One region of the Pseudomonas sp. J452 genome, then DNA from elsewhere that is predicted to be linked to it. Evidence: predicted binding sites of a transcription regulator. Region 1 holds the regulator's gene; the other holds the start of a gene.
What was found. Region 1 encodes LexA, which represses DNA repair genes until DNA is damaged. Its sites were predicted from a motif close to CTGTNTNNNNANACAG; they were not measured.
Positions count from the first base shown of each region.

Region 2: recN (DNA repair protein RecN) is a predicted target of LexA. The motif match lies at 1,945-1,960, and genes of this name have one in related genera.

Region 1 covers NZ_CP088294.1:2,977,861-2,983,065, reverse strand. Annotated here, with positions in the region: gene nagZ (beta-N-acetylhexosaminidase) at 1-874, opposite strand, end outside; gene LRS11_RS13490 (L,D-transpeptidase) at 896-1,420, opposite strand; gene LRS11_RS13485 (TetR/AcrR family transcriptional regulator) at 1,465-2,169, opposite strand; gene lexA (transcriptional repressor LexA) at 2,412-3,023, shown strand; gene sulA (SOS-induced cell division inhibitor SulA) at 3,057-3,530, shown strand; gene LRS11_RS13470 (hypothetical protein) at 3,642-3,875, opposite strand; gene LRS11_RS13465 (DUF6586 family protein) at 4,206-4,724, opposite strand; gene topA (type I DNA topoisomerase) at 4,797-5,205, opposite strand, start outside.
Region 2 covers NZ_CP088294.1:2,034,047-2,039,251, reverse strand. Annotated here, with positions in the region: gene dnaK (molecular chaperone DnaK) at 1-1,155, opposite strand, end outside; partial or broken gene grpE (nucleotide exchange factor GrpE) at 1,268-1,838, opposite strand; gene recN (DNA repair protein RecN) at 2,121-3,794, shown strand; gene fur (ferric iron uptake transcriptional regulator) at 3,854-4,264, opposite strand; gene LRS11_RS09120 (outer membrane protein assembly factor BamE) at 4,362-4,877, shown strand; gene LRS11_RS09115 (RnfH family protein) at 4,932-5,205, opposite strand, start outside.

The sequences.
Region 1 (5,205 bases):
GCAGGCGCTGCAGGGCGCTCAGGGCCAGCTCGGCGGCGCCGCGGTCGTTGCACACCAGGCCCATGTCGCAACCGGCACTCAGCGCCGCCTCGATGCGGCTGGCGGCATCGCCGACCACATGGGCGCCGGCCATGGACAGGTCGTCGCTGAAAATCACGCCCTGGAAACCCAGCTCACCACGCAGGATGTCCTGCAGCCAGCGCCGCGAGAAGCCGGCCGGCTGGTTGTCGACCTGCGGGTAGATGACATGAGCCGGCATCACCGCCGCCAGTTGCTGGCTGAGGCGCTGGAAGGGAATCAGGTCGTTGCTGCGGATCTGTTCCAGGCTGCGCTCATCCACCGGGATGGCCACGTGGGAGTCGGCCTCGGCCCAGCCATGCCCGGGGAAGTGTTTGCCGGTAGCGGCCATGCCGGCCGCCGCCATGCCACGGATGAAGGCACCGGCCAGCTTAGTTGCCAGCTCGGGATTACCCTCGAAGCTACGGCTACCCACCACCGCGCTGCGCTGGTGATCGAGATCCAGCACCGGGGCGAAGCTCAAGTCGAGGCCGACCGCCAGCACTTCCGTGGCCATCAACCAGCCGCATTGCTCGGCCAGGTACTCGGCGTTGTCGTTATCGGCCAGCGCGCGCATGGCTGGCAGACGCACGAAGCCCTGACGCAGGCGCTGCACGCGACCGCCTTCCTGATCCACCGCCAACAACAGATCCGGGCGCACGGCACGGATGGCCGCACTCAGCTCACACACCTGGCGCGGGTCTTCGATATTGCGGGCAAACAGGATCAGCCCGCCCACTTCGGGCTGGCGCAGGATCTGCCGGTCTTCGGCGGTCAGCCAGGTGCCATGCACGTCCAGCATCAGGGAGCCATACAGGGGAGTCTTCACGAATAGTCCTTAAACGAGATCGGCGGCCGCCCATGCGGGACACGGCGCCTCATCGATCAGTACCGCGCAGTGCAGCGGCACACGGGGGAAAAGTTGCAGCAGGTCGGCGTTGCGCAGGCGCACGCAGCCATGGGACAGCGGCACACCCAGCGGCTCGGTGTCCGGCGTACCGTGCAGGTAGATGTAGCGGCGAAAGGTATCGACGGCGCCCAGGCGATTGATGCCCGGCTCGCAGCCACTGAGCCAGAGAATGCGGGTGAGAATCCAGTCGCGACCGGGAAACTGCTGGTGCAACTCAGGGGACCAGACCTCACCGGTCCAACGGCGCCCGCGCAGAACAGCACCCAGCGGCAAGCCCTCACCGATCTTCGCCCGCACCTGATGACGGCCGCGTGGCGTGCAGTTGGAACCGCTGCGCTCCCCCGCCCCATTCAGCGCCGTGGAGACGGCCAGGCGCAGCAGCAAATGCCCGTCGGCAAAGCCGTACAGGCACTGATCAGCAATGGAAATATGCAGGAAATCGAGCGGGCACATGGGCGGCTAGCTTAGCCGATCAGCCCGCTCGGGCACAGCCGCAATCAGCCTTTCGCGGCGACCGCTACCTTGGCGCGCGGCTTTAGCTGAGCACTGGCCAGCGCTTCATCGTTGACCCCGGTCTCCGAGCGCATGCCTGCGGCGAGGAACGGCACCATCAGGCGCATGACCTGCTCAATCGAGGTATCCACACCGAAATCGTTCTCGGCGATGGCCCGCAGCGCCTTGATCCCGGACATGCTGAACGCCGCGGCGCCCAGCATGAAATGCACGCGCCAGAACAGCTCCAGCGGCGGTATGCGCGGCGCAGCCTCATGCAACAACACCAGGTAGCGACGGAACACCTTGCCGTACATGTCTTCCAGGTAACGCCGCAGGTGCCCCTGGCTCTGGCTGAACGCCAGACCCAGCAGGCGCATGAAGATGGACAAGTCGTTACCGCTGCGCGGTTTGACTGCCAGCGCCTGCTCTACCAGGATTTCCAGCAATTCTTCGAGGCTGGCCTTGCTCTCCGGCTTGCCCTGACGGCGATCCAGTTCCTTTTCCAGGCTGGCGCAGAAAGGGCCGAGGAAGCGCGAGAACACCGCCTGGATCAGCGCCTTCTTCGAGCCGAAGTGGTAGTTAACCGCCGCCAGATTGACCCCAGCTTTGCTGGTGATCAGGCGCAGAGAGGTCTCGGCGAAGCCTTTTTCCGCAAACAACTGCTCCGCAGCATCGAGAATGCGCTCGACTGTTTCTGACTGAGCCATGAAATATCCACCTGACAAACACTTGTTTGAAACATACGTTTCAGGCCGATGCCCTGTCAAGCCTCACAGGCCCTTTCATGGCTGACCAGTCACGCATTTAACCATAGAGCAGATTGGCAGAACCTTGCGCAATGCCGGCAAGCGGCAGAAATGGCCACACTGCCCTGAGCAAAAAAGACTGTTGCCAGACCAATATCACTGTATATAATCACAGCAACTGTATAAACAGACAGACCACCATCATGCTCAAGCTCACGCCTCGCCAAGCTGAAATCCTCGCCTTCATCAAGCGCTGCCTGGAAGCCAACGGTTACCCGCCTACCCGTGCCGAAATCGCCCAGGAGCTGGGTTTCAAGTCGCCCAACGCCGCCGAGGAACATCTCAAGGCGCTGGCCCGCAAAGGCGCCATCGAGATGACCCCGGGCGCTTCGCGTGGCATCCGCATACCTGGCTACGAGCCGGAGGCGCAGGAAGAAGAAGGCCTGCCCATTATCGGCCGGGTTGCCGCCGGTGCACCGATCCTGGCCCAGCAGCATGTCGAAGAGTCCTGCCAGATCAATCCCGGCTTCTTCCATCCACGTGCCGATTACCTGCTACGGGTACGCGGCATGAGCATGAAGGACATCGGCATTTTCGACGGCGACCTGCTCGCCGTGCACACCACTCGCGAAGCCCGCAACGGCCAGATAGTAGTCGCCCGCATCGACGACGAGGTTACGGTCAAGCGCTTCCAGCGCAGCGGCAACAAGGTGCTGCTGATTGCCGAAAACCCCGAGTTCGCCCCGATCGAAGTGAATCTGGAAGAACAGGATCTGATCATCGAAGGTTTGAGTGTCGGTGTAATCCGTCGCTAACGTGATACGCCACTAGGCCGTAAGGAGAGCTTCATGCAGTTCCCGCAGTCGCTGAATCGTTCGCAACTTCCGCTGTTCGAAGCTTTCCTGGGCCAGAGCCTGGTTCCTCAACTCACCGATAGCGTTGAACTGCCCTCCTGGGCAGAAGAGTCAGAGCCCTTCAGCGAGCTATCGCTGTCTGGCTCGCTGAATCACTGCCGCCACCTGCTGGGCCCGGTACTGCGCGAACTGAGCCAGAATCAGGACGCCCGCTGGCTGACCCTTATCGCCCCACCCGCCGGCTTGACCAATGCCTGGCTGCGCAGTGCCGGTCTCAACCTGGATCGCTTGCTGGTGCTGCAGCCGCGCGCCGGACAGAACAGCTTCGATCTCGCCAGTGAAGCACTGCGCCTGGGCCGCAGCCACACCGTGATCAGCTGGATCAAACTGCAACCAGCTCAACGCCTGAGCCTGAGCTGCTCAGCCCGACTGGGCAGTGCACAGAGTCTGAATATTCGTCTGGATTGATTGGCCAGGGGCAGCTTGCCCCACCCGAAGTCTGTGGAAGATGTTTCTGTGCAAGAGGGTATTGCGCTAACGCTTGCCTGAAATGATCAAGCGTCACTCATGCGGGCTGGATCAGTGCAGCACCCGCGGCTGATCGTCATGCTCCATATCGCCTTCGGCAAGGCGCCCGGCCATTTGCACGCCGACATTGAGCATGGCCTTGGCCACTTCGACGTGTTGCCCCTGCAAAAAGGCTTTGGCATCGGCGGAGAAATCCAGGGTTACCAGGGTTTCCTCATCCTCGGCACGACGCAAGGCAATGCGGCCGTCAGGAAGCTCAACGATTTCCAGGAAGGATGTAGGCATAGCAAAATTCTCCAATCAGATGGGCAGTGTACCAGCCAAGGGAGAACCGCCCTAGCCCACCCATCCCTTAGAACCTGTTTGCGATCTCCTGACTCGCGGCCATACCGCGTTAAAAACGGCCTCCGCAAGCCGCTTGCGGCTAACGCGCTTCAGCGCGACCCGAAGGGCGAGTGAAACGAGTCATGCTCATTTACAGCTCGTAAACTGCGCTTCCTCGGCCGTTTGATTCGCTGGCGCTCACCCTTCGGGCCAGCCTGCGGCTGTTACTCCCGTTGGTCGTTTGGCCTTGCCTGGCTCTAATTCAGAAGATCGTAAACAGGTTCTTTGCACTCAGCACTCGCTGAGCGACTCGCGAAAGCGCAGGGCCAGCTGCTTAAGCTGCTGACGCCAGGCTTCCAGCTCTTCGCGCCCCAATTGCGGCACTTCTTCTTCGACACTGACCGCCTGGATCAGCGGCAAGGTAGGATCGACCTTGGCCGTCTTCGGCGCCAGTGGTGGCTGGAACAGCTTGGCGTAGGCCTGCAGCAGTTGCGCCAGCCAGGTTTCCGACTGCTGTGCCAGCTCGACCAGCTCGGCCAATTCAGGACTCGGCGCCGCCTGCAACACAGCCTGATTCAGCAACAACTCGGCACGCGGCACATTGGCTTCCGGCAGACGGTAGTAGCCGGCAATCTCATGGCACAGCCCGAGCAACGCGCCGTACAGATGGAATAGCGCAGCCTCACGTTCGGCCTGCACCTGCCCCTGGCCGTGCATGGACGCGCCCGCCTCGGCCTTGCGCAGGTTCTCCAGCGCCAGACCGGCGAAATAGATCTTCTGATTGGTGCGGGTATACAGCTCATGCGCCATGGCAAGGCCCTCCAAACTCATGCGGGGCAAATCACCCGCTGGCTCCAGCAGCCAGCGGGCAAGCAGGACGACTCAGCCCTTGCTTTCCACTTTCCACTTGCCGCCCGAGAAGAAGGCGCGCCAGCCGGTGGGCTTGCCGTCCACCTCGCTCTGCACATACTGCTCCTTGGTCTTGCGGCTGTAGCGGATAACCGCCGGACGGCCTTCCGGATCCTTCTTCGGCGCCTCCAGCAGGAAGTGATACTTGGGATCGATCTCGTCTTTATGCGGGATCAGCTCCAGCACCAGCGGCGCACGGGTTTCGCGGTTCTTCGGGAACTGGCTGGCAGCCAGGAACAGGCCGGAAGCGCCGTCACGCAGCACGTAGGTGTCGTTGACCTTCTCGCACTTGAGCTCGGGCATCTGCACCGCGTCCATCTTCGGCGGCGCCGCCTCGCCGCTGCGCAGCAGCTTGCGGGTGTTCTTGCAGGTGCTGTTGGTG
Region 2 (5,205 bases), 940 kb from region 1:
GTCGCCAGCCAGAACGGCGCCCTGAATCGCAGCACCGATGGCTACGGCTTCGTCCGGGTTGACGTCCTTGCGCGCTTCTTTACCGAAGAACTCGGCAACCTTCTGCTGCACCAGCGGCATGCGGGTCTGACCGCCAACCAGGATCACTTCGTCGATGCTGCCAACGTCCAGACCGGAGTCCTTCAGGGCGATGCGGCACGGCTCGATGGTACGGGTGACCAGCTCTTCAACCAGGGCTTCCAGCTTGGCGCGGGAAATCTTCACGTTGAGGTGCTTCGGACCGCTGGCATCGGCCGTGATGTACGGCAGGTTGACGTCAGTCTGCTGCGCGGACGACAGCTCGATCTTGGCCTTCTCGGCGGACTCTTTCAGGCGCTGCATGGCCAGCGGATCGCCTTTCAGGTCGATGCCGGACTCTTTCTTGAATTCGTCGACAAGGTAGTCGATCAGGCGAATGTCGAAGTCCTCACCACCGAGGAAGGTGTCACCGTTGGTGGCCAGCACTTCGAACTGGTGCTCGCCGTCGACTTCGGCGATCTCGATCACCGACACGTCGAAGGTACCGCCACCCAGGTCATAGACGATCACGGTGTGGTCGCCCTTGCCCTTGTCCATGCCGTAGGCCAGCGCAGCCGCGGTCGGCTCGTTGATGATGCGCTTGACCTCGAGACCGGCGATGCGGCCGGCGTCTTTGGTGGCCTGGCGCTGGCTGTCGTTGAAATACGCAGGAACTGTGATCACCGCTTCGGTGACCGGCTCGCCGAGATAGTCTTCGGCGGTCTTCTTCATCTTCTTCAGCACTTCCGCGGAGATCTGCGGCGGTGCCATTTTCTGGCCCTTCACTTCGACCCAGGCGTCACCGTTGTCGGCCTTGGCGATTTTGTAGGGGACCATCTTGATGTCTTTCTGCACCACGTCTTCGTCGAAGCGGCGACCGATCAGGCGCTTCACCGCGTACAGGGTGTTGTGCGGGTTGGTCACGGCCTGGCGCTTGGCAGCCTGACCGACCAGGATCTCGCCGTCGTTGGCGTAGGCAATGATGGACGGCGTGGTACGCGCGCCTTCGGCGTTTTCGATGACCTTGACGCTACCGTTTTCCAGAATGGCGACGCAGGAGTTGGTAGTCCCCAGGTCGATACCGATGATTCTGCCCATTTTTACTCTCCCGAAACTGTGTCTATAACCTTGGTTGCGCGGCCCATAGATTGGCTTGGCCGCGCCAGCACTAAATCGCTTGTACTAATAGATGGGGCCTATGCCCCGGATTTCAAGCCTGCTCGTCAATCGACGGCAGCGGCGCGCTCGGCGCCTTGCTGACCACGACCATGGCCGGGCGCAGCAGGGCGACCATTGAGCAGGTAGCCCTTCTGGAACACCTTGAGCACGGAGTTCGGCTCGACATGGGTGCTTTCTTCCATGGCCATTGCCTGGTGGTGCTCCGGGTTGAACGGCACACCGTGCGGATCGACCGCTTCCAGCTGGTAACGCTTGAGGGTGTCGTGGAACAGCTTGAGGGTCAGCTCCATGCCTTCACGCACGGCCTTGATCGCCTCATCGCTGGGGCTGGACAGCTCCAGGCCGCGCTCCAGGCTGTCGACCACCGGCAGCAGGTCGTTGGCAAACTTTTCCAGGGCGAACTTGTGCGCCTTCTCGACATCCTGCTCGGCACGGCGGCGCACGTTCTGCAGGTCGGCAGCCACACGCAGAGACTGATCCTGCGCAGCAGCCAGCTGCTCTTCGAGCGATTGCACACGGGCAATCAGATCCTCGCCAAACGCCCCCTCGGGTGCCGGATTGTCCTGCGGATTCTGTGGGTCGAGAGTCTGTTCGTCAGCCATTGGGTCCTCCTATCAATACGCCAGCGGGTCATGGCCCGCGTTTCTTCCGCCTATATGGGGCCCAAACACAGGCTTTCAAGGGTTATTGTCAGGACAAAACAAAACACTGTATAAATAGACAGCACAAAAAGCTCAAAGCCTCGCGAGCTAGAGTCAGGCAAGGCGAAAGTGGGCGAGGGCGCGGAGTTTACGAAAGGTAAATGAGCAGCCCGGGCCCAGTTTCAACGCCGCATGGCCGACGCGCAGCAGGCTTTGGACCGTTAACTTTTGGGAGCGATCTCCATGCTGGCGCACCTGTCCGTACACAACTACGCCATCGTCGAACACCTGGATCTGGAACTGGCCCGCGGCATGTCGGTGATCACCGGCGAGACCGGCGCCGGCAAGTCGATCATGCTCGACGCCCTCGGCCTGGCCCTTGGCGATCGTGCTGACAGCGGCGTAGTGCGCCCCGGCGCAGACAAGGCGGACATCCTCGCCAGCTTCGATCTGGACGACATTCCCGAGGCGCGCACCTGGCTCAGCGAACGCGATCTGGATAACGACGGGCCGTGCATCCTGCGTCGGGTGATCACCAGCGAAGGCCGCTCGCGCGGCTATATCAATGGCGCACCTTGCCCACTGGGTGACCTCAAGGCCCTCGGCGAGCTGCTGATCGACATCCACAGCCAGCACGAGCATCAGTCGCTGCTCAAGCCGGACACCCACCGCCGCCTGCTCGACGAATATGCCGGCAGCCAGGAGCTGGCGCGCCAGGTGCAGCTGGCCGCCCAGCGCTGGCGCCAGACCCGCCAGGAGCTGCAGCGCCTGACCTCGACCAGCGACGAGCAGCGCGCCCGCCACCAACTGCTCAGCTATCAGCTGGAAGAGCTGGAGAACCTGACCCTCGGCGACAACGAACTAGAACAGCTGGAACAGGAACACAAGACCCTGAGCAACGCCGAACAGCTGCTCGGCGCCTGCCGCCAGGTGCTCGACCTGTGCAGCGAAAGCGATGCCGGCAACGTGCTGTCAGCCCTGACCGCCAGCCTCAACCGCCTGGGCGCATTCAGCAGCCAGCCCGGCGCGCTTGGCGAAGCCAGCAACCTGCTGGCCAGCGCGCAGATCCAGGTCGAGGAAGCGGTCGGCGAACTGAACCGCTTTATCGACCACTTCGACGCCGACCCCCAGCGCCAGCAGATCCTCGAAGAACGCCTCGACACCATCTACACCCTGGCACGCAAACACCGCATCCAGCCCACCGAACTCGGCGAGCTGCAGCAGCGTCTGCTGGAAGAACTGGAAGGCCTGAATGCCGACGACCAGGCCAGCGAACGCCTGGCCGAAGAACTGGCGGCCTACGCCCGTCATTACCAGGAAAAGGCCAGTGAGCTGAGCGAACTGCGCCAGCAGGCCGCCAAGCGCCTGGCCGATGCCGTGCAGATCGAGATGCAGAGCCTAGGCATGCCCGGCGGGCGCTTCAGCATTCAACTGCAGGGCAGCAGCGCCGAAGAGCCGCAGCCTTATGGCCTGGAACAGGTCGAATTTCTGGTCAGCGCCAACCCCGGTCAGCCGCTGAAGTCTCTGGCCAAAGTCGCCTCCGGCGGTGAACTGTCGCGTATCAGCCTGGCCATCCAGGTGATCACCGCACAGACCTCGCGCGTACCGACCCTGGTATTCGATGAAGTCGACGTCGGCATCGGCGGCCCCACTGCCGAAGTGGTCGGCCAGCTGCTGCGCCGCCTCGGCGAGCGCGGCCAGGTACTGACCGTCACCCACCTGCCGCAAGTAGCGGCGCAGGGGCACCAGCACCTGTTCGTGCACAAGCAGCGCGGCAGCGAAGAAACCCGCACCGCTGTAGCGACCCTGGATACCGCCCAACGGGTCGAGGAAGTGGCGCGCATGCTCGGCGGCCTCGACCTGACCGAAGAGTCCCTGCAGCACGCGCGCAAGATGGTCACCAGCGCACAGAGCTGAATATCGCGCGCATGAAAAAAGGCGCCCCGCGGGGCGCCTTTTTGTCGACTCTGGCGTACTTACTTCTTCTTGCGTACGTACAGCACCAGGTTGTGGTCGACCAGCTCGAAGCCATGCTGCTTGACGATCTCTTTCTGCAGCTTCTCGATCTCCGGATCGAAGAACTCGATGACCTCGCCGCTATCGACGCAAACCATGTGGTCGTGATGACCGCCATCGGCCAGCTCGAACACGGCATGACCGCCGTCGAAGTTGTGCCGCTCGACCAAGCCCGCGGCCTCGAACTGGGTCAGCACCCGGTACACGGTCGCTAGGCCGACGTCCTCGCCCGCCTCCATCAGAGCCTTGTAGACATCTTCCGCACTCATGTGACGCTGGCCGGAAGTGGCCGAGTCGAGCATTTGCAGGATCTTCACGCGCGGCAGGGTTACTTTGAGGCCGGCTTTGCGCAGTTCGCTATTTTCAACCATGGTCAGCTTTCTCTAGGTTGCTGCTTCGCAGCTTCCGTTTATGCGGGTATGATCGGGGTTTACTTTGCCCAGCCAAGATAGTGGAAGTCACCCACCGATGCAAAACACCAAGCTCTTGCTGTCCAGCCTCACCCTCGTGAGTCTGCTCGCACTCGCCGGTTGTTCATTTCCCGGGGTTTATAAAATCGACATCCAGCAGGGCAATGTCGTAACGCAGGACATGATAGACCAGTTGAAGCCCGGAATGACCCGTCGTCAAGTGCGGTTTATCATGGGCAACCCGCTGATCACCGACACTTTCCACGCCAGTCGCTGGGATTATCTGTACAGCATCCAGCCGGGTGGCCGTCAGCGTTATCAGGAGCGTGTCAGCCTGATGTTCGGCAGCGATGACCAACTGATCGGCCTGGCCGGTGACTTCATGCCAGGTGTCAGCCGTGACCAGGCGATCCTCGGTGAAGATGGCGCGCCGACCACCACCGCCACGCCACAAACCCAGAGCGAAGAGCCGGCCAAGCCAGGCTCGCTGCTGGAACAGATCCAGCGCGAAGTGGATGCCGCCGAACCCGTACCGGTGCCGATCCCGGAGCCGCTGGAAGCCACGCCGCAGTAATCTGCAGGCACAAAAAAGCCCGGTCTGACCGGGCTTTTTCATATCTGCGCGAAACTATTCGCCTTGCTCGGCCGCCTTGGCCTGCGCCGCCTTGGCCGCACGCTGCTTGCGCACTTCTTTCGGGTCAGCGATCAGGGGACGATAGATTTCCACCCGCTCGCCCTCCTCGATCAAGCGCTCTTCCGGCTTGGCCACGGCCTTGCCAAAGATGCCCAGCGGGCTGGTAGCCAGATCCAGATCGGCAAAGTGCGCATCCAGGCCCGAACGCAATGCCACCTCACGCACCGTAGTGCCGGCCGGCACGCTCAGGCGCAGAAGTTTCTGCTTG